Regions from separate parts of the Ruegeria sp. I3 genome, predicted to be linked through region 2. Evidence: riboswitches for the same ligand, from Rfam matches in the RefSeq annotation. Region 2 holds a riboswitch; each other region holds the start of a gene.
What was found. A riboswitch is a leader RNA that binds a small molecule or an ion and turns the genes downstream of it on or off. The one in region 2 is predicted to bind cobalamin.
Positions count from the first base shown of each region.

Region 1: linked by a shared signal. The riboswitch ahead of ACR0L9_RS04200 (DUF1636 domain-containing protein) and the one ahead of ACR0L9_RS19230 (hypothetical protein) in region 2 are both predicted to bind cobalamin.
Region 3: linked by a shared signal. The riboswitch ahead of ACR0L9_RS09430 (DUF1636 family protein) and the one ahead of ACR0L9_RS19230 (hypothetical protein) in region 2 are both predicted to bind cobalamin.
Region 4: linked by a shared signal. The riboswitch ahead of ACR0L9_RS00740 (energy-coupling factor ABC transporter permease) and the one ahead of ACR0L9_RS19230 (hypothetical protein) in region 2 are both predicted to bind cobalamin.

Region 1 is NZ_JBQFNI010000001.1:819,353-825,329, reverse strand. It holds gene ACR0L9_RS04220 (ABC transporter substrate-binding protein) at 1-473, shown strand, start outside; gene ACR0L9_RS04215 (class I SAM-dependent methyltransferase) at 598-1,209, opposite strand; gene ACR0L9_RS04210 (glycosyltransferase family 2 protein) at 1,202-2,209, opposite strand; gene ACR0L9_RS04205 (NAD(P)-dependent oxidoreductase) at 2,324-3,310, opposite strand; cobalamin riboswitch at 3,416-3,622, shown strand; gene ACR0L9_RS04200 (DUF1636 domain-containing protein) at 3,708-4,088, shown strand; gene cobW (cobalamin biosynthesis protein CobW) at 4,085-5,140, shown strand; gene cobN (cobaltochelatase subunit CobN) at 5,146-5,977, shown strand, end outside.
Region 2 is NZ_JBQFNI010000011.1:968-6,944, forward strand. It holds gene ACR0L9_RS19220 (DNA polymerase III subunit gamma/tau) at 1-968, opposite strand, end outside; gene ACR0L9_RS19225 (phosphatase domain-containing protein) at 1,141-1,641, shown strand; gene ACR0L9_RS19230 (hypothetical protein) at 1,646-2,053, opposite strand; cobalamin riboswitch at 2,145-2,365, opposite strand; gene ACR0L9_RS19235 (alpha/beta hydrolase family protein) at 2,487-3,344, shown strand; gene rsgA (ribosome small subunit-dependent GTPase A) at 3,381-4,409, opposite strand; RNA gene ffs (signal recognition particle sRNA small type) at 4,569-4,667, opposite strand; gene ACR0L9_RS19250 (bifunctional 2',3'-cyclic-nucleotide 2'-phosphodiesterase/3'-nucleotidase) at 4,706-5,977, opposite strand, start outside.
Region 3 is NZ_JBQFNI010000003.1:180,739-186,715, forward strand. It holds gene ACR0L9_RS09415 (peroxidase family protein) at 1-1,411, opposite strand, end outside; gene ACR0L9_RS09420 (catalase family protein) at 1,430-2,497, opposite strand; gene ACR0L9_RS09425 (hypothetical protein) at 2,617-2,772, shown strand; cobalamin riboswitch at 2,756-2,963, shown strand; gene ACR0L9_RS09430 (DUF1636 family protein) at 3,066-3,422, shown strand; gene ACR0L9_RS09435 (ABC transporter ATP-binding protein) at 3,419-4,204, shown strand; gene ACR0L9_RS09440 (ABC transporter substrate-binding protein) at 4,223-5,170, shown strand; gene ACR0L9_RS09445 (FecCD family ABC transporter permease) at 5,172-5,977, shown strand, end outside.
Region 4 is NZ_JBQFNI010000001.1:130,730-136,706, reverse strand. It holds gene ACR0L9_RS00745 (transglutaminase-like cysteine peptidase) at 267-890, shown strand; gene ACR0L9_RS00740 (energy-coupling factor ABC transporter permease) at 996-1,679, opposite strand; cobalamin riboswitch at 1,756-1,968, opposite strand; gene ACR0L9_RS00735 (L,D-transpeptidase) at 2,184-2,846, shown strand; gene ACR0L9_RS00730 (hypothetical protein) at 2,888-3,160, opposite strand; gene ACR0L9_RS00725 (heavy metal translocating P-type ATPase) at 3,347-5,689, shown strand; gene ACR0L9_RS00720 (penicillin acylase family protein) at 5,882-5,977, opposite strand, start outside.

The DNA of each region.
Region 1 (5,977 bases), on a different contig from region 2:
TGGGCTATTTGTTCGCCACGCAGGACGCCCGCGCCTCGGAAACCTATTGGCGCTTGATGGAGGTTTTGGGCGGCCTGGACGTGCGGCTGTATTGTTGTTCGGGCGACATGATTAACGACCTGGCGGATGGTACGATCGCGGTGGCCTACAACGTGCTTGGCAGTTATGCGGCGGTACGAACAGAAGGAAAGGATGCCCTTCAGATCATTCTGCCTTCGGATTTTCAGACGACGATGATGCGAACCGCCATGGTAACTGGCAAAAGCCGCTTGCCGGAGGAAGCGGAAACCTTTGTCCGGCACCTGACCACGCTGAATCCGGAATCAATGGCAGCACTGCCACTTCTGGACACGCAGGACTCCACGACCGAAAGCGCAGCGATAGCGCTGGACCCTGCGTTGTTGACGTTCCTCGATACGCTGAAGCGCAGAAAGTTCCTGTCTGCCTGGGAAAGTGCCGCTATTCAAAGATGATCGGACTTAGACAACAACCCTATCCGTCATCGCTGAACTTGTTGCTTAACACTGTTGACGCTGGAAGACACTAGCCAGCCTGGGTTACGTCGCACGAATCTATAATCAGAAAAATGATCTCGGCTCAAAGTTTCTCGACGGCCACTTGCGCCCCCATGATGGCCTTGAGCCGCAGCCCCGCAGAATGTGCCCCGAGGAATTCGTGGAACGCACGCATCACGTCATCTTTCCACCACCCTCGCCTGTGATAATCGTCAAGCATGATTACGCCGCCTTCGATCATCTTGGGCAGCAAAGCATCCAGATCCGTTTTTACGCCCTCGTAGGAATGGTCGCCGTCCAAATAGGCAAACCCGATGCTTTGATCTTCAAACAGACTCAGCGCCGGTTGCGAATAGTCGCGAATGATCGAAATTTGCCCCTTGGCAATCTCGGTGCTGTATTTGCCCGTCACTGCCTCGTAAATTCGATCCATATCCTTTTGCGAGCGCGCTCCGGCAAGCGAAGCACCGCCATCCGGGTCTTGCTGTACTTGCCAGGGATCGATGAGGCACAATTTCGAGGGCTGCAGCTCTTCCAGCAGAATCCGCGAAAATTCGCCCTTCCAAACGCCAATTTCAACGCTCAGCCGTCCATGCGGCATGGTCTTGAGCATTTCGCGCCGCAGGGAATCCTTCCGCTCGCGCTGCTCAGCTTGCTTCTTGCGGCGATCCTCAGCAGATACAGCTTCACCCATAGACGTCTTCTCCGGTTGAGGAATTTTGCAACGCTTCAACCAGATCAACCCAATCCGGTCTGGCTCTCAATTCTTCGGCTTTCGACCTGTGCCACTCACATGCTTTATGATGAAGGTCTGCCAATTGCGGATCTGCCATCATCTCAGCTTTGATGTCGTGCATAGCCGGCATGTGTTCCAGAATTGAGCGATCCTCAACATCATTGTGGTTCATCATGAGCCAGTATTTGAGCCCTTGATCCTGCCCCACATGATTGGTGCGCCCACGGTCGCGCTTGACTAAAAAGCTATCAGTGCTGCGCACAGCATAATGATGAATGCGCGCGAATTCATGGCTGAAACCACGCCATGCTTTCCATTTCACTTGGTCTGCTGGGTAGAGGTTCCCGCCCGAATCCCGCCACAACACGCCTTCGTATGGCGCGTCAGGGTTCGGTGCATCTTCTGGATTGATCCTGGGACGATGGGCGCGAAAACGGCTGAATTTTCCGTTGTTGCGGAACAGCGTTTTGAACCCTTTGGTCCGGTGATGCGGATAGCCGTCTTCCGTGGCGGCCAGAAAGAAAGTCTCAGGTACAGGTCGATCAACGAAATCGTTCTGACCCGCGTTTCCGAACATGCGCCAGCAGATCGAGATCGCGTCCGCCACGCCGCTGGCCTCAACGAGGCTTCTTATATCACTATTGGGCAAACGGATATTGATATACTCGTCCACATCCAAACTGAGAATCCAATCCGAAGACAGATAGCTTGGGTGGTTCCGCGCAAGCGAAAATGCACGAACCTGCGGCGCGGCGCGCGGACCCAGTCTGTTTCGTTGGTGGTGAGCCCAGCCAAGCACTTGCAACCGTTCGCCCATGGCATCGGTACCATCAGCGCAATCATTGGTATAAATCAGAATGTCATCAAAACCGATTGCGTGGTTGTAGGCCACCCAATCGATCATGAAAGGCCCTTCGTTTTTCATCGTTGTTACGATGAGAAAGGTCTCATTCGTCATAAGTTGTTCTCTTGCCTGTGCCGGTGTCGGACTCCTGTCGACCTATTTAGAATAGCACCAGAATTTTGTCCAACCAGGTCGCCAGACAGCCGCAATGCTTGCCGATTAATCGATCTACCGATTCTGCGGGATCACCTCATAACCCGGTTCTTCTGGCTCGTCGTCCAGCATCTCGGTTGGGAACCCTGGCGCTTGGATCTCCAGTCCGGTCGCGTCCTCTAGCCGCCTGATGATGTTCGGGGACAGTTCACGCTCACCATATCGCGCGATGCCATCTTCGAAAATCTTGATCATCAATGGGTTTATCTCCAGAGGAACTCCGGCACGGTCGGCGACCTCCTGAAACAGACCGATATCTTTTTTCACCAGATCCATGGTGAAGGAAATATCGCGCGAGCCGTTCAGGATGACCTGACTTTCGGTCTCGTGCACGAAGGATGTGCCTGACGATATCTTGATCGCTTCATAGGTGGTTCCAAGGTCCATACCGGCGGCCTTGGCTGTCACCAATGCCTCGGCGCAGGTGATCAGGTTGGCGGTAGCCAGATAATTGGTCAACACCTTCAGAACAGAGGCCGAGCCCAGATCGCCCGTGTGCAAAATGCGCCGCCCCATGGTGGTCAGGAATGGCAGGATACGTTCAAAAGTCTCACGATCACAGCCTGCGAAGATCGAGATATTACCCGTCGCTGCCCGGTGACATCCGCCGGAAACCGGGCAATCCACCGCTGCGCCGCCTCGTTCGATGACCATTGCGCCAAGGCGTTTGACTTCGGCTTCGTCAGTGGTCGACATTTCCATCCAGATTTTGCCAGGGCCGACCTCTGGCAACATTTCCTGCATCACCGCATCCGAGGCCGCAGGAGAAGGCAAACAGGTTATAACAGCATCGCAATCGCGCATCAGTTGCGCCGGGCTTTTGGCGGCTTTGGCACCCTTGGCGACGAATTCGGTCACCAGATCCGGGTTCAGGTCATGAACCGTCAGATCGATACCGTTTCGTAGCAGCGATCCAGATAGCTTGCCCCCTACATTCCCCAGCCCGATAAACCCTACTTTCATGCGCGGTATCCTCCTGTTCGCATCTTGCTGCCATGCCAGCACGTCGTTGCAGAAGTATCATGCCGCCCAGCGACCCCGACAGGTCGCTTTTTATCCGCTTTTTCACGGATCGGCGCGACTCGCTTGACAAGCAACCCTGCCCTGCCGCATGTCCCTTTCGTTGGTGTCTGCGAGAGCAGATGAAAAGGGAATGCGTCAGCGGTTTTTGCCGTCAAACGCAGCCGCCCCCGCGACCGTGACCGGAGAGGGTGCCCAAAGCCACTGGCAGTATGGCCGGGAAGGCGGGACATCCGACAGAGGCCTCCTCTGACATCCGCAAGCCGGGAGACCTGCCAACGCCCGAAGATGAAACCGGACGGGGTGTTCCGGTGTGGGGCTGTGATCGGCCCGCATGAAACCCCGTCCCCCACGAAGAGGATTTGGGGGGATGAGAGACATGACCGAGACCGCACCGGTCGAACTGCTGGTTTGCACTACCTGCCGTCGCGGGCTGCCTGTCGAGGATGACGCCCAGCGCCCTGGCACGTTGCTGCACAAGGCGCTTGAAAAGGCGGGCCTGCCCGAAGGCATTACCTTGAAAGCTGTGGAATGCCTGTCGAATTGCGATGAAGGCTGCTCGATCGTGCTACGCGGAGGACCGGATCGCTGGACTTTCGTGTATGAGCATCTGAACGAGATCGACCATGTCGAAACCATCGTCGAAGGCGCAGCCAAATACCTCGCCACCGAGGACGGTTTGGTCAAATGGCGTGAACGTCCTGAACACTTCCGCAAAAACTGTGCGGCCCGCATTCCCCCGATTGGAGCCCTGAAATGAGCAATCTCGAGAAACTCCCCGTCACTGTGATCACCGGCTTTTTGGGCTCGGGCAAAACCACTTTGGTGCGACACCTGATGCAGAACCCGCAGGGCAAGCGTCTGGCGGTGGTCGTCAACGAATTCGGCGATGTCGGCGTCGATGGCGATATCCTGAAATCCTGCGCCATTCCTGATTGCCCGGCGGAAAACATCATGGAACTGGCCAATGGTTGCATCTGCTGCACCGTGGCCGATGATTTCATCCCGACCATTGAAGCCCTGATGGCATTAGAGCCGCGCCCCGATCACATCCTGATCGAAACCTCCGGTCTTGCCCTGCCAAAACCGCTGCTAAAGGCGTTCGACTGGCCCGATATCCGCTCGAAAATCACCGTCGATGGCGTGATTGCTCTGGCCGATGCCGAGGCCGTGGCCGCTGGTCGGTTCGCTCCGAATGTCGAGGCGGTGGATGCGCAACGCATGGCAGATGACTCGATTGATCATGAAACTCCCTTGTCCGAGGTGTTCGAGGATCAGATTTCCTGCGCCGACATCATTCTGCTGACCAAGCCCGATCTGGCTGGCCCGGAAGGCGTTGCGAAAGCGAAAGAGATCATCGCCGCCGAAGCGCCCCGCCCCATGCCCGTGGTCGAAGTGGCCGAGGGTGCCGTGGACGTCCGCGTCGTGCTGGGTCTAGAAGCCGCGGCCGAGGATGACATGGACGCGCGTCCCAGCCATCACGACGGCCATCACGATCACGAGCATGACGATTTCGAAAGCATCATCGTTGAACTGCCCGAGCAAACCGATCCGATTGATCTGGTCGCCAAGATTGAACGATTGGCCAACGAGTTGAATATCCTGCGCGTCAAAGGCTATGCCGCCGTTCAAGGCAAGCCCATGCGCCTACTGGTTCAGGCCGTCGGTGCGCGCGTGCGTCACCAATATGACCGCCCGTGGGAGCCCGGCGAAGACCGTCGCTCGCGCCTTGTGGTCATTGCCGAGCATGACGATATCAAAGAGGCCGAGATCCGCGATATCCTCGTGGGTGTAACCGAGGCTGCCGAGTAAGACTTATGCACGTCGTCTTCCGCGAAAGCCATGGGCTCGAAGAAACCGAGACCCCGACCGATCTGGGTCAGAGCCCGGCGGACCTGGTGGTGCTGTCCTTTTCCGACAGTGACCTTGGCGCTTTCGCGGCGGGATGGCATCGTGGAGGTGGGCCTGAAGGACGCATGCCAACGATGCGGCTGGCCAATCTGACGGCGCTGAAGCATCCCCTCTCAGTCGACACATATGTCGAGCAGACACTGGAGGGCGCAAAGGGCATCCTGATCCGTCTGATCGGTGGAGTGCCCTATTGGGCGTACGGCTTGCAGCAGGTTCTGGCGCTGGCGCAGGCCAAAGGGATTGCACTGGCCGTACTGCCCGCAGACGGTCGCGAGGATACGCGGCTGGATGATTACTCTACCCTGCCTGTCTCGACCCTGCGGCGGCTGGCGCATCTGTGCGACACCGGCGGTGAGGTCGCGGCGCAGGCCGCTCTGGCGCAGATGGCACTGGCTGCGGGGTTGTATGCAGGTCCGGTCATGGGCGCCAAGACCATCCCCGAATGCGGTGCCTGGTGCCCAGATCACGGCGTGATCCCTGCAGAAAACGCTCTGCCCGGTGATGCGAAACGTATCATCGTAACCTTTTATCGCGCATACCTGACCTCGGCAGATACCGCCCCAATTGCGGCGTTGATCCGCAGCTTGCGGGCGCGGGGTTTTGAGGCCGTCGGCCTGTTTGCCCCGTCGCTCAAAGCACCAAATGCCGCCGATTGGCTGCGCGAGACTATTGTGGCGCTGAAGCCTTCGGCGATCGTCAACGCCACCTCATTCTCAGGCAAGGGCGGATCAGGCACCT
Region 2 (5,977 bases):
CGTTCGTCGGGGGAAACGGTGGGATCTTCGGCGGCATCCGGGGTGATCTTGACCACCGAAACCCAATGCGTGATTTCAGCCAGATCGCGTAAGACGGCGAGTGGATCAGCCCCTTCGGCATATTGCCCGCTCAGCTCGGTCAACGCGCCTGCAGCATCGCCGCGCAGGATCATATCCATCAGATCCAGCACCCGGCCCCGATCGGCCAGCCCCAGCATCGCGCGCACCTGATCCGCGCTGGTTTCACCGGCCCCGTGCGAGATCGCCTGATCCAGCAGTGAGGTCGCATCGCGCGCTGATCCTTCGGCGGCCCGGGTGATCAACGATAACGCATCCTCGGCAATCTGTGCCCCTTCGGCACCTGCAATTTTGCGAAGCAGTCCGATCATATCCTCCGGCTCGATCCGGCGCAGATCAAAGCGCTGGCAACGGGACAAGACGGTCACCGGGACCTTGCGAATCTCGGTGGTGGCAAAGATGAACTTCACGTGTTCGGGGGGTTCTTCCAGCGTCTTGAGCAGCGCGTTGAAAGCGCTGGTCGACAGCATGTGAACCTCGTCGATGATATAGATCTTGTAGCGCGCGGACGCAGCGCGATAGCGGACGCTGTCGATGATCTCGCGGATGTCATTGACACCGGTGCGGCTGGCGGCGTCCATCTCCATCACATCGACATGGCGGCCCTCCATGATGGCTACGCAGTGTTCACATTGACCGCAGGGTTCGGTGGTAGGGCCGCCGCTGCCATCGGGACCGATGCAGTTCATACCCTTGGCTATGATCCGAGCGGTCGTCGTCTTGCCGGTACCGCGGATGCCGGTCATGATGAAGGCCTGCGCGATCCGGTCCGCCTCGAAGGCGTTTTTCAGAGTGCGCACCATGGCGTCCTGACCGACTAGATCGGCAAAGGTTTCGGGGCGGTATTTGCGGGCAAGAACCTGGTAGGCGGGGCTGGGCGTCTCGGTCATGTCTGCTCTGTCGGATTCGCGTTACGCCGCAGCGTAGAGGCCCCCGCCGCCCGCGTCCACAGCCGGCCGGGACGATTTTCATTTTGGAATGCGTGGGTATGCGGCTAAAATCCACTCTATTCTATTTACTGGACCAGTATGTTGTTGGGTGAAGTTTGTTTGGGGGGAGATTATGTCGCAACTGGTGGTTTATGCGTTGCAGGTTGGCGGAGGCACCTTGGCCTTGTCATCGATGCCCGGGCGCGGAGGCACTTATACCGAAGACCTCGATCTTATAGCAGACTGGAAGCCGGGACTTGTGATCTCGATGACGACTGAGGTCGAGATGATTCAGGATGGTGCGCGGAATTTTGGCGCTGATATTCAGGGGCGTGCCAGCAGATGGGTGCATTTGCCGATCGAAGATTTTGGCACGCCACCCAAAGAGATTTTGGACCGCTGGCCCCGCGTTGGCGCGACCGCACGTCAGGCGTTGTCAGGTGGTGGCCGTGTGCTAGTGCATTGCCGTGGTGGCTGTGGCCGATCCGGGATGGTGGTTCTGCGTCTGATGGTTGAATGCGGTGAACGGCCTGAGGCGGCATTGAAGCGATTGCGTACGGTGCGTCCTTGCGCAGTCGAGACAAATGCCCAGATGCTTTGGGCCGTTGAACCGGCCCGTGTTCAAGCCGTTTGACGGCTTAGACACCAACATGTGGCGAGATTTCGCCACCGTTGTGCTGCACCAGAAGCGAAGCCTCAAGCATGGCGCAAGGAGGATTCCTTAGCAGGTCTGCGGGTAGGCTGCGGTACTCGGTTCCGAACATCATGTCTGCGTAGTCATCCAGCCGGCCGGTATCGATTTCAGGATCGGTTCCGCAGAATACACGTATCTGGTCGCATTGGGCGCGAAAGCGGGCGGTGCATCCTTCCGGGCAGTGCGACAGATCTATGGTGCCTTCAATCTCAAACTCAGATTTCGTGACCGGTTTTGTGGCGGACATGGCCTGCGTCAGAGCCCGCGCCATTTGCGCCAGTGCGGGGCAGGTTGCCCCAGTACGTTGGCACACGGTCGCCGCGAATTCGTGCGTTTTAGTCTTCCAGATCATCAATGCGCCCTCCGCGCGCAGGGCGAGGGCGTGGTACAGGTTGGTCCGTGCGGAGCACGATCAAACCCGTCCCGGACACCCCGCCCGAGTTTCGGTTCTACATCCGATGGCAGGTCTCCTGACTTGCGGGTCATCGCTTTGCCGACCTTCCCAGCCTTCGAGGCCAGTGGTATCTCGGCATTGCTCTCCGCTTACAGTTGCGGGGGCAGTCTCGGACTAGGTTCTTTCCGGATTTATCCGGGCAGAACCGCACCGTGTTCCCTTTTCATCCCGGCCCGATTGGGCGCGAGAACCATCGCGACATGGCTAGCGGCTGCGCCGTGCCCGAGTCAAGAAGATTGCGTCAGGCAAGTGACGTATGGTCCAGTCACGTCAACCTTGACTTGAGGCGCTTCGGGTGAACTGATCAGTTCAGTCGGTATTGGAGGGCACCATGTTGGACACGCAGCAGGCGGTTGTGACCGAGGATTTTCAAATCCCGTCCGGCCCGGCAATGTTGTCGGCGCGGCTTTACCGTCCGGTTGCCGACCCCGAAAAGGTGGTCGTCATAAACGGTGCGACTGGGGTGCCGAGGGATTACTATCAGTACTTCGCCCGATGGCTCGCCGAAGAACAGGGCATGGCCTGCCTGACTTACGATTACCGGGATTTTGGTCACTCTTTGGTGGGTTCGCAAAAGCGGTCAAATGTCACCATGGCCGATTGGGCGTTGATCGACATTCCATCCGCCCGGGCCGAGATGCGCCGACGGTTTCCGCAGGCCAAGCTATGGAGCATCGGTCATTCCTTGGGCGGAATGTTTGGCCCGATCCAACCCGATATCGATCAGATTGACAGGATGATCTGTGTCTGTTCGGGTCTGGTAACGCTGGCGGATCACCCTTGGCCTTATCGCGCTTTGGCGGCGTTGTTCTGGTTTGGTCACGCGCCGCTGGTGGTCAAGGCGCTTGGCTACCTGCCCGGACGGTTGGTCGGGTTTGGATCGGACCTGCCTGCCCAAGTCTATTGGCAATGGCGCAAATGGTGCACCGCCCCCAAAAGCTATGTGCCAGAGATCGACACGACACTGCCCGCCGCCCGCTGGGAAGACTTGGGCAAACGTGTCGATCTGTTTACCTTCGCAGATGATGAAATGGTGCCGCCGGATGCTGTCTGGCGTCTTGCCGATCTCTATGGACCCAAAGCCGGGCGCCATCTGCTTGCACCAAGCGAATTCGGAGTATCCAAGATCGGCCATATCGGTGCATTCGCAAGACGGAATGCGGCAGTCTGGCCTAGGCTGATCGCCTGATAGCGCTGGGCACCGGTAGGCCGTTGCCCAGCTTCGTTATAGCCCTTTACGGGATTTTTTCTCGTGCATCACGCTGCGCACCATCTTGCCGAACGCCTTGTCGCGGGCGCGGGCCTGCGCCACCGAAGCGGAATTGTGTTGGTCTTCACGCCGCAGCTTGCGCCAGCGGTCCAGCCGCGCGGGATCAAGCGTACCAGCGTCGATTGCCGCCTGCACCGCACATCCGGGCTCGGTCTCGTGCTGACAATCCGAGAAGCGGCAATTCAGGCTGAGGTCTGAGATGTCCGAGAACACCTCATCCAACCCCTCTTGTGCATCTAGCAGACGTAACGCGCGCATGCCGGGCGTATCGATCAGCCAGCCGCCATTGCGCATGCGATGCAAGGCGCGTGCCGTTGTTGTGTGCCTGCCGCGCGCATCGTCTTCGCGAATACCTGCGGTGGCCTGATCCTGCCCCGTCATCCCGTTGGCGAGCGTCGTTTTCCCAACGCCGGATGATCCAAGCAAGGTGCTGGTTTGTCCTTTCGGACACCACGACAGAACTTGTTCGAGATCGCCGTGATCCAGCGCGTTGACCGCAAGTACCGTCAGAAACGGGGCGAGCGATTGGGCTTGATCTACATAAAGGCTCGGATTATCGCACATGTCCGATTTGGTCAGAACGACCACCGGATAGCAGCCTGCCTGATGCGCCAGCGCAAGATACCGCTCCAATCGTGGCAGATTAAAATCGGCGTTGCAGGAACTGACGATGAATAGCACGTCTACATTTGCAGCGATCAACTGCGCTGCAGCTCCGGTACCTGCCGCTCGGCGTTGAAGCAGGCTTCGCCGGTCTAGCATACGGCGTATTCGTTTGTTTTCATCCACCAGAACCCAATCTCCGACGGCATATGCACCGGTTGATTGATCCGGAGATAACAAAGGCGATTCACCTTCAGGGCTCAGCCCGATCAGTCGATCCCGGTGTACGGCCGAGATGCGATACGGAAGAAGTGACGGATCAGCCGTATGCTGAGCCGCGAAATGAGAGGACCATCCGAGGTCCGATAAGGAAAGTAACATTGGTCTGCCTGTGATCAGAAACAGCAATCCCGTCGAATGGCAATCGCGCATCCGCCGGCGACGTGTTCAGGCAATCAGTTGATCGGAAAGGATCAGAACCGGTCTGCCCGAAGGGTTTTTGCTACAATCATAAACGCCCTCCTGCGGCTGATAGGTTCTAAGTGAGAGGTTGGACATCGACCCAAGCGGGGCTCGTTGTGGCTGCTTCCTTCCGGACCTGACCAGGTTGGCGAGGCGCTCGCCCGCGCCAACCTCTCAAAGCCGATATAGGTGCATCCCCTGAAAATGGCAACCCGTCAGAAGGCCAGATGAATACGCATGAAACCATCCGCATCGTTGGGCAGAATGCGTGGATGATACTCAGCAAGCTCTGCAACATGGTGTAGCGCGCGCGGCCCCGTTGTCAGGATCGCGCCCTGCCTTTGGTTTGGTACAAAAGAAAAGGGGCGTGGTGCATGCGCGAGTGGGTCGGCGGGCAATGTGCCCGCGACGTATTTGCATAGAATATCCTGTATGCTGATCTGAGGCAGGTCAATCGTACGGGCTTGTCGCGCAATTGGAAAATGACCACCGCCATTGGCCCGGTAGTTATTGGTGGCGACAAGGAAACTCTGGTCAGGCGCAATCTGCCGCCCATCGAATTCCAGGTTGCGAATGCGGGAAAATGCCGGATCAATCACTCGACCGAGCGTATCGAACCGCGCCGGTTGCGAAAGATCGATCTGGTAGGTGACGCCATGCAGGACATCGAAGTTGAAGCCCGTGCGCTGAGGATCGGCAAGATCGATCGGGGCGTCTGAGCCAAGTTGATGGAACAGCCCGGCTGACATCTCAAGCCAGTCCCGAATCTGAGAACCTGAGGCCAGCACCGCGCGCAATTCATTAGGAAAGACACTGAGATCGGCGATATGTCGAACTGAAATCTCGCCTGAGGGGATATCAGTGTAGTACTTGCTTCCTGCGCGCCCGCCGAACTTTGCCGGGGCGGCTGACGATATGATCGGCAAATCTGCCCAGTCGGTATCGACCAAGTGCGGGCGTAGGGCAGCGGCCTGAGCCGCCGCAACCAAGGCCAGGCCGCGATCCGGTACGCAATATGAGAAGTAGCTGTGCAGCGTGTGTGGGATTGTGCCCACTGGCCTGGTCACCCTTTTGCGCGTCGCAGCGTGGCCGATCGCAAACAGCTCTGTGATCCTTTGGCATTCGGGTATTTCTGTACCCGATTGAGCGATTGCCCGTGCTTCGACATGGCTGCCTGTAATGCGCCAATCGCCGGTGGTATCTTTTTGCAGTGTCAGATCAATGATCCCAAGATGAGACCCGGCCCAACCCTGCATGACAACCGGCGTTCCATGGACAAGCCCCCGCGTACTGTCGACGAATGGATAACCATCATGCGCCTTTCCGGGCAGTGTCAGATGGGTGTGGCCTGCGACGACGGCATCAATCAGCGGCATCTCGGCCAGCGGGATGATCGCGTTTTCCATATCCGGCTCGGCCATTGCCGATCCCAGTCCGGTATGCGCAAGGGCGACAATCAGGTCGCAACCTTGCACGCTGAGATCTTC
Region 3 (5,977 bases), on a different contig from region 2:
GACCAGGGAACAACTCGACCCTATTGACGTCGCAATAGAGCCGGCTCAGGTCGGCAATCAATTCGTCCGCAAACGGCTGATCACCAACCATCTCAGTAAAGCTTGAATGCGGTTTGCGGCAGAAATGATGACGATAAGTGTTCAGCGACGGAAGACGCGCCTTACGCGTCAGGGCAATTGTAGCTTCGACAGGGGCAGGAGCACCGGGCGCAGGCCTTTGGAACAGGAAATCGGGCGTGTTGCGCAGCGACATGCGGGCCGCAGGTTGGCGCGACAATGATCGGATCATTTCCGCCAAGCCCGTTTGTTCGACCAGTCGTGGATTGAATCTGAACCCCTCCGGGCCAACCTGTGCGCCGTCGATTATGAATCGCTCGGGGATCATCGAATGCCAGCGGTAGAGCAAATTGAACTCAATCGCGATCTGGTTGGAATGATGCCACGGTTGCCAGCGATTGACGCCAACAGGCAGTTTGAATGGCATATTGGCGATGTGGGCGATGTAGTCCTCAAGCACAAGCTTGATCAGCAATGCGATCAAGGTGCAGCGTGTGGTCTGGAACACACGCTCTTTGTCCCAGCCTGATATGCCGCGCTTTTCGCGCCACAACAGATCGGCAAAGGTGTTATGGGCGCGCAACATCAGTGTATTGATCGTGATATAGCCTATCGTACCATTGCCATTATCGAGCCCGGTTGCATGAAAATCGAGCAGTAGCTGGTCGATTGCGTGATCGCTGAGACCCGGATGCGCCCGTTTCACCGCATTCCACAGCTTGCATGGATCGTGCAGGGGCTTTCCGCAATTCTCGCCAGTGGCAAGACTGCCATCAAAGGGGGGCGCAAGCTTAACACCACCGGATTGGTTCTTTTGAAACAGCTTCGGGGCCCACATCTCGCCTTGTGTATCCAGACGAAAGGCCAACCGGTGGGTTAATTCATTGGTATCGGGATCGCGTTCGCGCAGCATGTCGGTCTGAAAATCGTTCAGCCCGTAGATTTGGCACAGATCCACCTCGTGGTTCGAATCCGTCTGATCAACCGGTCCTTTCGCCCCAAAGGTGCGCAGGAAACTGTCAGTAAACCATTGTGCGGCCGAGATAAACAAAAGTGTCGATCCTTGCGGGCACATCAAGGTAAGCGGGCTGCCATCCAATTGTGTCCGTCGGCGAAAGAGATCAGCAACTTCGCTTTCTGAAGGCAGGACGGGTGAGAGGTCTTCTGGCGTTGTATGCCGACCGATCCAGCGATGGGAAAACACGCCGGGCCATGTCGTGTAGTCTGCGCCCATCGTATAGGGCCGCGGTCGGTGGATCTTCGCGGCGTTTGCAAGCCTGATCGCGGCTAAATAACTCGTAACGGGTGGGGAGATCTTGAATCCGAGTTTGATCAGATCATCAACGTCCAGCATCAATACATCTCCGTTTGGTCATCGGTTCGGGAACCGGGCGCGGGCCAGGCTCAGATAGGTTCTGAGTCGGATCGCATTAATCGGTCCTAAAGGTTCGTGATCTGCCGTGACACGCCAGGGCGAGAAGCTCATCGCGTCGCCACTCTGCGGATCAAATTCTGCACCTTTGGGAATCGTGATATCCGCCACGGGCGTGACGGTATGATGGTACGGATCAAGAGGTGCATCTGGTTGCGGATCGCATGCCCACCGGATGCGATTGTCTAGCACATCGAATTCGTCGGCCGGGCGCGGGGGCTCAATCACACACAGCTCGAAGTGATTATCTCCATCGGCCACGTCTTGCCGCAAACACTGACCGATCCCATCTGGGTCGTCTACCGGATGTGCCGGAACTTTTGGTTTAGCGCTGCGGGCTAGGTATCGGACTGTTAGATCGGGGCCCAGCCGATACGGTGTTGTCGACCAGAAATGGACCTCAAAAGGCGAGTGCATATAGTTCGAGGCAAAATCACTCGCGACGCGAAACTGACGCTTGCCTTCACGAGTAAGGAAGGCTCGAAATCCTGCGCGCAGCCCTTTGGTGATCAACCTAAGGCTCCATTTTCGTCGCCCTTTGATCGCGTGCTGGACCGCTTGTAATGTGGCGACAAGCCTGCCCAATCGCTCATATTCATCGGGGACGTAGCTGGGAAACACATCCTGATCGACCAATACGAAATCGAACTCGTCGCTGAGTTGTGTGGTCCCCAGATGCGCAAGTGCCTCGGCGTCGATCAGCTTGGGGCCTGGCACGTCAAAAAGCTTGATCGCCATCCCGTGGGCATCCGATTTCCGGTCATCCAGATGCGCGCCGTTGGAAAAGCGAAGTGCGGCTGAATAGGCAGCGGGCTGTTCAAACAGGCCGTGACGGAACTGTTCTGGTAGATCGTTTCTGACGGTGAATGTTGCAGCCACGCACCCGTGACTGCGCCCATGCTGAGCCCTTAAGCGATGGCCTTTCCACCGTGCAACGGCCTCGAGATTGTGGTCAATGACATCATCAACAATATCCGGCGGCAATGCGTTTTGCGAAACATGCGTCAAAGAACCGTCTCCTTGGATAAACCCAGGCAATGATCAAACAGGGGTAAGGCGCTGACAAAGCTAAACCTCTAAATTTGTTCAGCTTACCTCAGATTGTCTAATTTCCAAACACACCAACTATGGACAGCCGTGGCCAGACAAATTCGGCGCGCAGCCCAAGCTATTCGGCTGGTGCTTCGGACACGTGGTTGGCGGCGCTCGATCCTCTACCAGAGTTGAGCGCCTTCGACTTTATCATTGACGTGTCCGGTGTTCTCGGGCACTCAATCGATTGATGGTTCCCGGTGGTGTTGCCGCGGGATGAAAAGGGAATACGGTGAGGTTTGCCAAAAGGTGCCAATTCCGTAACTGCCCCCGCAACTGTAAGCGGTGAGCAAGGCCAAACAGCCACTGGTCCACAGGGTCGGGAAGGTTGGCCGAGCGCGGACCCGCAAGTCAGGAGACCTGCCATCAGATGTTTAACCAACCCGGGGCGGGGCGTCCTGGAAGGAGGCTTTGATGGCGCGTCAATTGCGTGTTTACATTGTCGGCAGCTTCCGCATGCGCTTGGAAACAAGTGGAGTGGACCATGCCAGATACGCCTGATCATTTCATTCTAGTCTGCGAAAGCTGCACTGAAGGGCTGCCCCTTGATGAAATTTGCGATGCGTTGACTGGGAAATTACATCGCAGTTTTGCGATCCGCGCGTCGTCTTGCATGGCAGGCTGCGATAGTCCCAGAACGGTTGGGTTCCAGGCCGTAGGAAAGGCGCAATACCTTTTTGGTGGCATTCAGACCGCGGATGAGGTGCAGGCGCTGGCTGAGTTTGCAGCGCAGTATCGTGAAAGCCCGGATGGCTGGACAAATGCCACTGATCGCCCGCAGGCGTTGTTCAATAAAACCCTCTCGCGCATGCCGCGGATCGAACAGGGGGCATCGCAATGACGTTGCCACCCTTTCTGATTGCCGAAAACCTTGAGTATTATGCCCTTAACGGAGATGTCCTGTTGCAGGGCGTCTCGTTCGAGTTGGACGAGGGTTCCATTCTAGCCATCGCCGGCCCGAACGGGGCGGGGAAAACGACGCTTCTCAATCTGTTGTGCGGCGCTGAGCCGCTGGCACTTGGCGATGTTCGGATCAAAGGACGCAGTCTGAAACAGCTCACGGCCAAAGAGCGTGCGCGCATGATTGCAGTGGTAGGTCAGCAGGAACTGCCCGATGGACGCTTGGCGTTACGCGATTATGTTGCGCTGGGGCAAATACCCATCCGTGCGGACCGCTCTGCCGAAGGCCACGCGCAAGAGCTGGACCGGATTTTAGACCTGACCGGTCTCGCCAATCTCGCGGACAAGCGCATGGCCCAACTGTCCGGAGGCGAACGTCAGCGTGCCCATATCGCGCGTGCTTTGGCGCAGAACCCTTCGTTGCTGTTTCTGGACGAACCGACCAACCATCTGGATCCTGATGCAAAAGGGCGGATGCTGTCTTTGGTCGCCGAGCTTGGGATCACCGTGGTCATGATCGTACACGATCTTGTCATGATCCCCGAATTCGCCACACACGTGGCGCTGATGAAATCGACCCGCATGATCGAGTTTGGGTCGGTGGACAAGGTGCTGACACCCGAAAGAGTCCGCGAAACTTTTGGCGTTGATTTCCTCTGCTTTCTCCACGAAGGCCGCATGATCCCGGCGCTTGATATTCGAAGAACTACAGTCTCAACTTAGTCGAAGGAACACACTGAGATGAAATACATCTGGCCCGTGGCGTTGGCCACCGCCATGGCAAGCGGTGCTGCTGCGCAAGAAGTCACCGTAGACAACTGCGGCGATCCGCTGGTTTTTAATACCGCGCCCGAGCGCCTGGTTGTGCATGACATGAACATGACCGATATGGCCTTTGCATTGGGTCTGCAGGACAAGATCGTCGGCCTGACCGGCATCACCGGCTGGTACAAGACCAGCCCTGATTTTGATGCCCTGCGTGGCGACATCCCCGAGCTTGCGCCAAAATATCCGACCGTCGAAAATTTGGTGGCGGTTGAACCCGACCTGTTCTTTGCCGGTTGGTACTATGGCATGAAGCCGGGTGGTGATGTGACCCCAGATACATTGGAACCGTTCGGAATCAAGACCATGGTTCTAACCGAAAGCTGCGTCCATCTGGACAAGGATCGCCCCGAAGCCAGCATGGATCTTCTATTTGGCGATGTGTTGCGCTTGGGCAAGGTGATGCAAGTCGAAGACAAGGCCGAGGCTTTGGTCTTGGGCTGGAAAGAGCAGCTGGCAGCGATCGAAGCCAAGACTGCTGAACTGCCCAGGCCCCGCGTCTTTCTTCTGGATGGTCCTGCAGATGCTCCGTTTACCGCCGGTAAATTCGCGATTCCCGATGCGATGATCACAGCCGCCGGTGGTGAAAACGTCACTCATGACATGGACACGAGCTGGGGCCGCACTTCGTGGGAGGCCGTTGCCGCATCGAACCCGGAATTCCTGGTTTTGTTGGATTATCAGACCGGCAATGGCGCCGAAGACACCTTCAAGTTCCTGCAGGAACATCCCGTCATGTCCCAGACTGACGCCGTCAAGAACGAACGCTGGATCGGATTGCGCTACGAAGAGCTGACGCCGGGACCGGCAAATATCGAAGCGATCTCGAAGATGGCGCGCGCGATGCATCCGGGTCAGAGCTGATATGGGCCGATTGGGCCTGACATTGTTGCTGGGGGCGGTCGTTCTGACCGCCCTTTTGCTGATTTCCACGATCTACGGCACAACCTCGATTCCTTTGTCCGACACCTTCACCGCGATATTGCGCGGTACCGGGTTGCAGGACGGAGAGATGTCGCCGCTGCATAGGATCGTATTCGACCTGCGATTGCCCCGCGCTTTGTTTGCAGCCGTGATCGGTGGCGGGCTGGGCATCGTTGGCGTGGTGCTGCAAACGACCACACGTAATGACCTTGCCGATCCATTTCTGTTCGGCCTGTCCTCGGGCGCGGCAGCGGGGGCGGTGTTTGTAATTACCGTGACCGGAGATATTCTGGGTTTCTGGACTCTGCCGCTGGCTGCCTTTTGCGGCGGTCTTGTGGCGTCGGGCATCGTGCTGGCGCTGGTTCATGGGCTTCGCACCAGCGCACCGGAAAAGCTGATCCTTGCGGGTCTGGCTGTGTCATTTTTGTTTTCGGCCATCACCAACTATCTGATCTTCGCCGGTGATAGCCGCGCCGCTCATTCTGTCATCTTCTGGATGCTGGGGGGGCTGGGCCTGGCCCGTTGGGAAACGTTCCCGTTGGTGTGCATCGGTCTGCTGCTGATCCTGAGCTATTCGCTTTATCGCAGCCGCTGGTTGGATGCGCTGCTGACCGGGGATTTGACTGCCGCTACTCTGGGTGTGCCGGTTCGGGGTCTGCGGTTCAGCATGTTTTTCACCGCAGCGTTGGCAACGGCCGTGTTTGTTTCCGTAGCCGGAGTGATTGGTTTTGTCGGTCTGATGGTGCC
Region 4 (5,977 bases), on a different contig from region 2:
ATAAACAAATCAGTGAATCGCGTCATCCAAATCCGCCACAAACCTCAAGCGTTTCTAACCCAGGACTACTAGCCGGCTTTCTTCTATGCCGCTGCAAGAATCTCAATTAAGCTCACCCATGCAATCACGACTTAAAACTGCGCGCTCGCGAACTTTGCTGCTCTGCATTTTAAATTGAATAAGCTGTTGTAATGCCTCGATGAACATAAAAGATTGAAATAGAGTTCTCTTGGCTCGGTAGCTTCAGATACCCAGGAGAAACGAGCATGGGGAAAGCAGATATGACAAAACCTACTTCCGCTCAGAAAAAACTTTCGGAACGGTTACCAGTTTATCTATCGTTGGCCTGTATCATATGCAGCTACCTTGTCTCCGCCGCTTCATTGCAAGCTTCTGAGCTTCCCTGGATCAAACTAGATAGAGAGGTTCAGGCGCCATCGGGTGCCAAATCACTCTGCAAAGATTATTCGTGGGCGTGCGCGAATACTCGTACTTCTGGTCTGCCAGAAGCGCAGGAGAAACAGATCGTTAAAGCGATTAACTTGCGCGTCAATCGGAGGATCCGCGCCGTTTCGGATCAAAACCAATACGGGACAAAGGAATACTGGACGCTACCAATGCAGGGGTCAGGGGATTGCGAAGATTTCGCTTTGCAAAAGAAGTTTGAACTAATGCAGAACGGCTTGGATCCTACGAAGCTACTTATTGCAACTGTCTTAGACACCAATCGCAGTGGCCATGCAGTTTTAGTTTATCGCTCGAGTGAAGGCGATTTGATTCTGGACAATGTCACCAACAGGATCAAATCGTGGAAGGAAACGAGGTATCTTTTCCTACGAATACAGGACCCAAATCACCCTGATCGTTGGGTACAGGTTTCTAGCGGCTAAAAACAATGTGGCGCGCCCTCGAGACGCGCCACAATAAAATTTTGGTCCTGCGACTATTGGTTGTTTCGCGGCAACCCAAGTTTAGGACACCGCTTCAAACTTTGGTCAAGCTTTCGCAGCGTTGTACAAACGCGGAGTCACCAGACCTGTACTGTTCAAACCGCGCATCGCCTTGGCTGCCGCAAGCACTGCCAGATCAGCAATCGGCTCAATGACGATTACCAGCATATAAGCGCCGCCAAAGGACAGAACCGACGCCATGGTTTCTGCGCCGAAACCCTGGCCGTAGAAGGCCCAGAACCCAACCCATGCGACTACTCCTCCCTGATACGTCGCACTTAGGGCAAGAGCTTGGCCATATTTGAGGTCAACATATGCTGTGCCGGGTGCGATGATGCGGCTGGCCAGTGCTTGTAGCGCAAACAGCGGCACCAGCAGAGTGGTCAGGTTGATGAAGTATTGCGGAAGATCGAACGGGGCAAAAAACACACCCTGAATCAGGAGACCAGCTGCCAATCCAAAAGCCGCGGGTGCAGCACCGAGAATCAGAAACAACGTCGACCCCAGGATGAAGTGGACTTCAGAGACACCAACCGGGAAATGCGGCAGGACTTCGAAGAAAAGGAAAACCCCAACGGTGGCGAGCACCGAGCGCATAACAAAAGATGCAGGTCCATTCGCACGCAATGTGGAAAACGTTTCTTTCGCTGCGTAAGTAGCCGCACCTGCGGCGGTAACATAGGAAAGCGCGATTTTGGCACCATTCACGATGCCCGGTTCGATATGCATGTTCTTTCTCCCTACCGCCTCACCCGGCGGCTTGTCAGGTTGAATCGACCGTAAGGCCGACAGGTTCAGTCTGGGCATAGCCCGGCGCTTTACGGCAGGTCTCCTGACTCGCGGGTGCTCGCTCCGCCAACCTTCCCGGTTCCATTACGAACCAGTGGTGTCTTGGCATCGCTCTCCGCTCACAGTTGCGGGGGCAGTTACGGAATTGGCGCAATTGAAAACACCGAACCGTATTCCCTTTTAATCCTTTTGGCTTCCGCCATCAGGAACCGAAAACAAATCACCGCTACAATGGCGGCTTCGCCTGTGTCAATTGTCTTTGCGACCTATTCCAATGTAAACTCGACCGAAGCAGGATTCACGCAACCGGTCACGTGATCAACTGGGTAAACCCAGCGTTACCTGAAACCTCTTGAAGCTCTAGCTGCTAGAGGCTTTAAGATTCGAATTAATTCGCGATAGTGCGATCCAAATACGTTAAACTTGTGAACCAGGACGAGACCTATGCTTACAAGGCGCCATTTCATTCAATCCACCACAGCGCTGTTCTCGGCGTCTGCGGCCAGTCCATTGATCGCCAAAACATGGCCAACCTCGTCGCAAAAGACCTATTGGGACAGCCAGGTCACGCCATTTGATTACGATCCAATGACCTCAAATCCGTGGGGTGTTCATGACCGTTTTTTACCAAGACGCGTCGCGGCAAATGATGGTTTGGTTCCAGGTGACATCCATGTGGATGCCGTCGCGCGCTATCTCTATCATATCGAAGAAGGCGGGACCGCAATGCGCTATGGCGTAGCGATCGCGCGTGGGAATCTTTACGAGCCCGGCACCTATGTTATCCGCCGAAAGGTCGAATGGCCACACTGGACACCAACCGCTTCAATGATCGAGCGCAACCCCGAATACGCGGAATTCCGGAATGGAATGGAGCCCGGGCCGAATAATGCTCTCGGCTCTCGTGCCCTTTATCTATACGTTGGAGACCGAGACACATATCTCAGAATTCACGGCACGCCTGAGCCAAGAAGCATCGGCGGTCGCGCAAGTTCTGGATGTGTGCGAATGATCATGGCTCATATCAATGACCTCTACCCAAACGTGAAAACCGGCTCGACCGCTTTCCTATACTCTGCCGAAGATAGCGTCACAGCCCGCTCATGAATATTGGGCAGCGTACATGGACGTCGCTGCCCTCATTTCGATCAGGCGTCGCGCGCAATGCAGATCGGAGCGCCATTCGTCGCGCGCAATGGTACCAATGTCGTCTCGACGGGTCCGCTGTGCTCATACCAAAAGCAATTGTCTTCGGGCAGGAGGCGCGCTGTGGTCAAATCCTGCGCCGGCCCTGCCAGCGCTACGACCGAATCTGGCACGTTGCCTGGTTCAAATGCTTTGCTTTTGGCCCCAGTGAACTGGGCTGAGCAACCAGCCGTAATCGAGACTAACGTGATGGTAATTGCGATCCGTTTCTGCATTGATCTATTCCAAATTTTTTGCGTCATCTGCAATTAGATTGCATCCACACGGCCGGCCCGCAAGACGAAATGAACTAACAATATCGCAGGCCAAGAACCCGGATGAAAAAAATATAAAAGGTATTGAAGCTCTAGTTACTGTAGGAACTATTTACAAAGGACCATAGAGATTCTTGAGGTCCAATCATGTCATCCGATACCCATAGCCACGACCATGGCCACGAAAACAAACATGGTCACCACGCATGCGGTAGTGGCGGGTGTGGCGACATCGCCCCCGCCGGTCCGATTCCCGAAGGTGGCAGAAGCTTTCAGGTCTCTGGCCTCGATTGCGCCGAAGAGGTTGCGATCCTGAACCGGGTTATCGGCCCGAAAGTTGGTGGTGAAGAGCATCTCGCATTTGATGTGATCAACGGTCGGATGACGCTTCTTGAAAGTGCTTCCAAGTTATCTGACGAAGATGTCATGATGCTGGTTGCCAGTACTGGTATGACCGCCAAACCATGGGATGACGGAAATGCCGCCCAGGACCAGGCGGCGCATATTGCACGTCAGCGGCGGTTCACCACTCTTAGCGGAGGGTTTTGGGCAGCGGGTTTTGGCTGGCACATTTTCGAAACCGGCATGGGCGGTGCGCTCGGGCTGTTCTCGGGACATGGTGAGGTTCCGATGCCTTTGCCCGAGGCAGCTTTGTTCGCGGTCGCGATCTTGTTTGGCGTCTGGCTGGTGGCCCCTAAGGCCTGGTCTTCGGCGCGTCGACTTTCGCCGGATATGAACCTTCTGATGGTTGTTGCCGTCGCTGGTGCCATCGCTCTGGGTGAGTTTTTTGAAGCGGCAACTGTAGCATTTTTCTTCTCGCTCTCTCTTTATCTGGAAAGCTGGAGTGTCGGACGTGCTCGGAACGCGGTATCCGCGCTGCTTGATCTGGCCCCCCCGACGGTTCGGCTGGTTCGTGCTGACGGTTCTGAGGCAACGGTCCCGGCGGCGGATGTCTTTGTCGGCGACAGCTTCATCGTTCGGGGTGGGGATCGCATTCCACTTGACGGGGAAGTCATCGAAGGGGCTGGTGCCGTTGACCAGGCTCCAATCACAGGTGAAAGCGCGCTGATTCCCAAAGAGCTGGGTGATGAGGTCTATGCCGGCACAATCAATGGTGAAGGCACCCTCAAAATACGTGCGACGAAAACAGCGTCAGACACCGTGCTTGCCAAGATCATCCGGATGGTCGGTGATGCTCATGCTCGCCGTGCGCCGGTTGAGCAGTGGGTTACAAAATTTGCGCGGATTTATACGCCCATCGTTATGGTCGTCGCAGTGGCCATCGCCCTGATCCCACCGCTTGTATTTGGCGCATCGTGGGGCTTCTGGTTTTACAATGCACTTGTTCTGCTGGTTATCGCCTGCCCTTGTGCACTCGTCATTTCCACACCGGTTTCCATCGTTGCGGCTTTGACCGCTTCGGCACGGGCCGGGGTCCTGATTAAGGGCGGTGCCTATATTGAAGCCCCCGGGCGTACCACCGCACTGGCCATGGACAAGACCGGCACGATCACCATGGGAGAGCCTGAAGTCGCCAATGTCTATCCGCTGGGCGACGCATCCGAGCAGAAGCTGTTGGCGAACGCTGCCAGCCTTGAGGTCCGCTCGTCCCACCCGCTGGCCCGTGCCATTTTAACCAAGGCGGAACAGACCGACATTTCGGTTTCGGCGGCTGACGATATCCAGACCGTTCCCGGTCGGGGTCTGGAGGGCCGAACCGAGCGCGGAGGTATCTGGCTTGGCTCTGACCGCTTCGCTGTAGAGAAGGGCTTTGGCGCGTCCATCCCTGTCGAATTGCGCAACCAAATCGAGAGCGCGGGAAGCACACTTGTGGTTGTCGGAGATGAGAACGGAGTCACCGGTTTGCTTGAGCTGCGGGACCGCATTCGCCCCGAAGCCAAGAACATCGTTGCCCGGCTTCACGCGCAGGGCGTGAAGTCAATCATCATGCTGACTGGTGACAACGAACAAACAGCGAGAGCGGTAGCAGCCGAAGTCGGCATCGACGAAGTCCGGGCCCAACTTCTGCCGGAGGACAAAGTCGCTGCGATTGAGGAACTGGCAGAACAGCACGAGATGGTTGCGATGATCGGCGATGGCGTCAACGACGCGCCTGCTATGGCTCGGGCACATTATGCAGTTGCGATGGGTGCAGTTGGGTCTGATGCGGCGATTGAGACCGCAGACATTGCTCTGATGACTGATGACATCGGCAAAGTACCCTGGCTGATCGATCATTCACGTCGAACCATGTCGATCATCCGTCAGAACATCGGCTTCTCACTTGCGACCAAAGCACTGTTTGTGACCCTTACCGGTTTTGGATTGGCATCAATGTGGGGTGCAATCGCCGCAGATGTCGGAGTGTCCTTGCTGGTCGTGGCTAACGCCTTGCGGCTTCTGAAAGCCTCGGAGGGTAACATACACTCAACAGGAACAGAAACCGTTGGAACGCCAGGTGAAAATGCTGAATTGGCGCATGGGCAGTAATCAGGCGCGCGGAACCTAAGATCGCGTGTGCTGTGGGATGCCCATTGAAATCAGCATCCCACAGCCGATTTCCGCAATCTATCACTGTGGCGTGGTGCCCGATATATCAATCAGTCCTGGGCTTTGTGTGGCATTTCATCCTGAAGATGAGGGACATTGACACTGATCTGGCTTCCCGGAGCCGCACTTTAATCAGTCAACTTCATCCTGAATGAGGGGGGTTAGTTTGGATCGCCCCACTGCCCCACCCTCTGCTACTGCCAGATCCATTGCCATCATCCTGTAATC